DNA from 2 places in the Shewanella sp. SP2S2-6 genome. Region 2 is predicted to be linked to the other one. Evidence: predicted binding sites of a transcription regulator. Region 2 holds the regulator's gene; the other holds the start of a gene.
What was found. The regulator sigma-54, encoded in region 2, starts transcription at its own class of promoters, with help from an activator protein. The targets are predictions, from matches to a motif close to GTTGGCACGNNNNTNGNNT.
Positions count from the first base shown of each region.

Region 1 (3,161 bases), on a different contig from region 2:
ATCAACATTGATCTCGGTATCAGTCATTGCGCTATCCTTCGGATCAACTGCGTTACCTAAGATATTCTGTGTATCCAGTGTTGTAACTATAGGCTGAACTTCTACTTTGCTAACCGCAATATCGACATTAGCATTTCGGCTTACTTGCTGGGGTATCGTAATCTCAACATTGCGAACTGTTGGTTTATTACTCTCTACAGAAACAGTATCAGCATCGACCTCGTCCGTGCTAGAAGTATCAATCAGCTTGGAACTTGCCAAGTCCAATGTATCAACTATTTCATCAGCGATTAAAGATGTTGCAGCCATTTCATTCTTAGTAGTCGATGATGCTAGGGTTTCAGACTGCAAAGTTTGACTCGCAGGGCTAAACTTCAACATTGATTCATCTACGTCGTCAGAAGTTCGCAGTGCCTCAGAATTAAGATCCAACCTTGCTCCCCGCAGTTCAGCGTTTACACTCGCAACTTGATTCGCATATTTATCAGTTGAAAATGATTTATCGTCTTTAAGTTCAGTCACATCAGCGTCTTTCAACATCACGCTTTCTAAAATTTTTGATGGTGCTGTTTCTGCTGTATTTTCAAGCTCTGATAAGTCTAAACTTTCAGATGTTTTACTGTTCGGCGAAATAACTTGTGCCTTGAGAGAGGCGAAATGTGATTCAAGGCTTTTATCCATAGACGACTGTGATTTTAATGCCTCTACCGCCTCATCAAGTAAAACTTTCTTCCCCTGTATTGCTTCAACAGATAATTCGTCGGCTGCGTCTTTGTCAGCCCGTATATTTTCAATTGGCAATGTCTCTACTGATATTTTAGTCGCTAACAATCTTTCTTTGGATAATACCTCTACTGATACTTTATCCGTAGACACATTATTAGTGCTATCAGTCTCATCTGATGACGCAGTATTTAGTTGAAACTGGTCAGTTAACTTTTTGAGTTCTGAGGAAAATGAAATGTCAGTATCTAACATCTTTTGTAGGCCAGATAGTTCGCCGTTTGAAGACTTGCGCTCACCCTTCTCAGTTACCAAGTCTACTTCACTTGACGCTAAAATATCTGATTTGCCTTGTACTGAGCCTGTGATGTCGACAATAGGAAACTCAGTGTTCATCGCTTTCATTGATGCTTGTATACCCGTCAACTCAACGGTACTGAGAGCATCGCTTTCCAACAAAGTATCACCAGACTCATTATTGTCCTCTTGGGAAGAGCCAAACGGCAAACTCTCTCCCTCTGATGCCGTTTTCTTCATGTCATTTGCCATACTGATCTGGGCGAAGATAAGATTTACGTCAGCGTCATCCGTTGATATGTCTTTATCTTTTACTTTATCAGTAGAGGCGATCTGCACTTTATCGTCAGTATTCGCGACAGCCTTTTTAGGCGCGGAAATAGAAAATGAGCTAGCGGAGACAGACGCAAGTGTAGATGAAAAGTCTTCATTATTAGAATCTTGGGAAGATATCTTAGCGGAATTGGCCGCAGAGTTGCCTGTTTTACTCAACAGGATATTGGTCATTTGTTGCATAAGTGCTCCCAAACATCACCCAGCAGAAGAGAAAATGGCTAGGTAAAAACGTCAATTAAACACTGCGGTTGCAGGGTCATGGACTAAATCAAAGCAAATAAGATGCCAAAAATTCAGTTTTTTACTACAGAATATTGAAAAGAATAAAACCCAAAGGAAGAAGTCGAACAAATGTTCAGCGCCATAGAGCGGCAGCAGAAAACTGAACTCATATCGGGCTAGTGAATAGCAAAGATATCGAGCATTTAACGCGCTATTTCACTAACGCTGATGACGGCGATAAAACTGTTGAGAAGCAAATTCATCGGTCATTTTCTGCTCTCGTTTTTGTTCAACGACTTGGCGCTTCTTCTCTTTACTCGCTAACAGTAATTCCACTGCCTTACGTTTTTTCTGTTTTTCCAACCAATGCTGTTGTCGATATTCTTTTTGTTTTTCACCGTCGGCCACAACGCGATTTTGCTGAGTAATAGCGTCATCAATCTGACGAATAAAGCGATGAAACTGGTGATAGTGACTGGCACTAATGGCTTGACCTTGCTGGGATTGCATTTGCTTCATGTATTCTAAGCGATAGTTATTCAGCGCACTGAGTTGATTAAGCCGCTTTTGACACTCTAATTGCGCCGACTTTAACAGTAATGCCGCTTGTTCTTCGGCATCATTGGCGAGCTTTAACACTAACAACAAGGGATCGGCGTTAGCCATACTAGACCTCGATTAATTCGATGACGCCATTATTTGCACTGAGCGGCAAGTTGCCCAAGCATGACTTGGCTATCGGCAAAGCTAAATGCATCACGCATGGTTTGGCGTAAAAAAGCATTCATTGCTGGCTGCAGTCGTATTGCATTGTCAATTCGAGGATCGCTGCCTTGGGCATAAGCGCCAATGGAAATCAAATCCCGATTCTGCTGATACAAGGAATAGGTTTGTTTCACGCGGCGCATGGCTTCCAAATGTTCATTGGAGATCACCATAGGCGCGACTCGGCTAATAGAAGCTTCAATATCAATCGCAGGGTAATGCCCCGAATCCGCAAGCGAACGTGACAAGACTATGTGACCATCGAGGATCGCCCGCGATGCATCGGCAATGGGATCCTGTTGATCGTCTCCTTCCGTCAACACAGTATAAAATGCCGTAATTGAACCTTGCCCAGGGCCACCGTTGCCGGCGCGCTCAACTAAACGCGGCAGCTTGGCAAACACTGAAGGCGGATAGCCTTTAGTCGCAGGCGGTTCACCGACAGCCAAAGCAATTTCACGCTGCGCTTGGGCGTAGCGCGTTAAACTATCCATTAATAACAAGACGTTATAGCCTAAATCGCGGAAATATTCGGCAATACGAGTCGAGGTTTCACAGGCGCGCAGGCGCATCAGCGGCGAGGTATCTGCAGGCGCGGCAACAACAACAGAGCGCGCTCGACCTTTTTCACCAAGAATCTCTTCAATAAACTCTTTTACTTCACGACCACGCTCGCCCACCAGCCCAACCACAATAATGTCGGCAGTGGTGCCGCGGGTCATCATACCTAAGAGCACACTCTTACCCACACCTGAGCCAGCAAACAAGCCCATACGTTGGCCTTTGCCCACTGTCAGCATGGCATTAATGGCGCGCAC
Region 1 covers NZ_JAUOEQ010000004.1:21,238-24,398, forward strand. The annotation lists gene Q4Q57_RS04660 (flagellar hook-length control protein FliK) at 1-1,536, opposite strand, end outside; gene fliJ (flagellar export protein FliJ) at 1,798-2,244, opposite strand; gene fliI (flagellar protein export ATPase FliI) at 2,274-3,161, opposite strand, start outside.
Region 1: the regulator sigma-54 is predicted to act here: its motif matches at 1,628-1,646, upstream of Q4Q57_RS04660 (flagellar hook-length control protein FliK).

Region 2 (3,161 bases):
CAGCCAGAAAACTATCAAGATGATGCCAAACCAGACGCGCCAGCGGATAAACCTGTGAAAAAGCAGGACTCTAAATGACCCAAATCACCCTAAGAGCACAAAATCTGGCGAAGAGTTATAAGAGTCGCCAAGTGGTTAAAGACGTCAGTCTAACGGTAAAGACAGGTCAAGTTGTTGGACTACTCGGCCCAAACGGTGCGGGTAAAACCACCACCTTTTACATGGTCGTCGGTCTGGTTAAAAGCGATAAAGGCCACATCTTTATCGACGATGATGATTTAACCGCAGATCCTATGCACCTGCGCGCCCGCAAAGGCATAGGTTACTTACCGCAGGAAGCCAGTATCTTCCGTAAGCTGACCGTCCATGACAACATCATGGCCGTACTGCAAACGCGCAAAGAATTGAAGAAAGAGCAAAGGGAAGAACAACTCGAGCATCTGCTCGAAGAATTCCACATCACCCACATCCGTGACAGCCAAGGTATGTCATTGTCGGGTGGCGAACGTCGCCGTGTAGAAATTGCACGGGCGTTAGCGGCAAATCCTAAGTTCATTTTGCTCGATGAACCCTTTGCGGGTGTCGATCCGATTTCAGTTATCGACATTAAAAAGATTATCGAACAGCTCAAAAGTCGTGGCCTTGGCGTGTTGATCACCGACCATAATGTTCGCGAGACATTAGATGTGTGTGAACATGCCTATATTGTGAGTCACGGAAACCTGATTGCCGAAGGAACACCTGCAGAGATCTTAGACAATCAGCAAGTTAGGGCTGTGTACTTAGGTGAACAATTCAGGCTATAGTTAATCAAGCGGAGCCAATGAAGGCAATTTGTGCCAGCATTGGGCTCCACTCAAGATGATAACAAGCGACCTCATCCAACAATAATAACGTAGGGATCAGCGGTAACATGAAAGCGTCACTCCAGCTCAAACTGGGTCAACAGTTAACCATGACGCCACAATTACAACAGGCCATTCGTCTGTTGCAACTGTCGTCATTAGAACTGCAGCAAGAGATCCAGCAAGCCTTAGATTCTAATCCCCTTCTCGAGCTGGAAGAGGATCAATTCGACGCCACTAAAGACCCTGTAAACCAAACGCTTTCCGATACGGATTTCAGTGAATCGAGCACTCTGCCGCCAGAGAAAGACAGCTCCACCATAGACACGGCAGAGTCCTTAACCAAAGAATCCATGCCCGACGAACTCCCCATGGACACCACCTGGGATGAAGTGTTCACCGCCTCCCCTAATTCTGGCCCCGGCGGCAGTCGTGAAGACGATATGCCCTTCCAAGGTGAGACCAGTGAAGGCTTGTATGAACACTTAGAATGGCAAAAAAACCTCACACCGTTTTCTGAAACCGATTTAGCCATTGCCACCGCCATTATTGATGCCATCGACGATCAAGGCTATCTCACCCAAAGCACTGACGAAATCCTCGAAGCCATGGGCAATTCTGAGGTTGAGCTCGACGAAGTCGAAGCCGTACTCAAGCGCATTCAACATTTTGATCCCATTGGTGTTGCCGCCCGCGATTTAAGCGAGTGCCTGTTGATCCAACTATCGCATTTCGCCGCTGACACGCCCAACCTAGAAAACGCCCGCATGCTGATCAAAGATCATTTAGATCTGATCGCCGCCCGCGATTTTAGATTGTTGATGCGTAAGACTAAATTAAAAGAGGATGAGTTAAGAGACGGCATCGCGCTTATCCAAACCCTCAATCCTCGCCCAGGTTTATTGATTACGCCCAACGATGACGAATACGTCATCCCAGATGTGTCAGTGTCGAAGAAAAATGGCCGCTGGGTGGTTGAGCTTAATCCTGACTGCATGCCAAAAATCAATGTAAATCAACATTATGCTTCGATGGCGCGCTGCACTAAAAGCCAAGCCGATAGCCAATTTATTCGTGGTCATCTGCAAGAGGCTAAATGGTTTATCAAGAGTTTAGAGAGCCGTAATGATACCCTGTTGAAGGTGGCGAACTGTATCGTCCAATATCAGCAAGGTTTCTTTGAATACGGTGAAGAAGCCATGAAACCTATGGTGCTGAACGATATTGCCGAAGCGGTAGAAATGCATGAGTCGACCATCTCACGGGTGACAACCCAGAAATACATGCATACCCCTAAGGGACTTTTTGAACTAAAATACTTCTTCTCTAGCCACGTCGGTACTGACGATGGTGGGGAGTGCTCATCCACAGCAATCAGAGCCTTCATTAAGAAACTGGTTGCAGCGGAAAACCAGAAAAAACCATTGAGCGACAGTAAGATGGCACAACTTCTGGCAGAACAAGGGATCAACGTAGCCCGCAGAACCATTGCGAAGTACCGAGAGGCTATGCTCATTCCGCCTTCTAATCAGCGTAAAAGTTTATAACCTACAGTGGATATCGGAGGACGTTTCTATGCAAATAAACCTGAGTGGACACCATGTCGAAATTACCGAATCGTTACGCGCATATGTAGAAGAAAAGTTTTCAAAACTTGAACGCCATTTCGAACAGATCAATAATGTGCACGTTGTGCTCAATGTCGAGAAAATGCAACAGATTGCCGAAGCGAGAATAAATCTTATCGGTGGTGAAGTTTTTGCTACTTCAGAGCATGCTGACATGTATGCCGCTATAGACGCCCTGATTGACAAGCTTGATCGTCAGGTTATTAAACACAAAGAGAAGTTAACAAAACACTAATAATGGAACTTTGTACCATACTGCGGCCGGAGTGCACTACCTGCGCCACTCCGGGCAGCAAGAAAAAGGTACTGGAACTCATCAGCGACTTAGTCGCTGCCCAGTACCCGACCCTCTCATCTCAAGAGATATTCGAAAGCCTAGTGGCGCGCGAAAAGATGGGGAGCACAGGTATAGGTAACGGCATCGCCATTCCACATGGTCGACTAGCCGATATAGATCAGCCCATTGCCATACTCATTAAGTGTGAAGAGCCGATAGCATTCGATGCTATCGATAAGCAACCTGTTGATATTTTATTTGCACTACTGGTGCCTGCAGACCAATGTCAGCAGCACTTAAGTACCTTGTCTTGCATGGCCGAAAAGCTGAGCGACAAGCAAATATTAAAGCAATTACGCAAGACGCATGATGAAACGGAACTCTATCAGGTAATCACTGGATGAAACTGGT
Region 2 covers NZ_JAUOEQ010000022.1:5,969-9,129, reverse strand. The annotation lists gene lptA (lipopolysaccharide transport periplasmic protein LptA) at 1-78, shown strand, start outside; gene lptB (LPS export ABC transporter ATP-binding protein) at 75-806, shown strand; gene Q4Q57_RS14665 (RNA polymerase factor sigma-54) at 914-2,392, shown strand; gene hpf (ribosome hibernation promoting factor) at 2,421-2,708, shown strand; gene ptsN (PTS IIA-like nitrogen regulatory protein PtsN) at 2,711-3,154, shown strand; gene rapZ (RNase adapter RapZ) at 3,151-3,161, shown strand, end outside.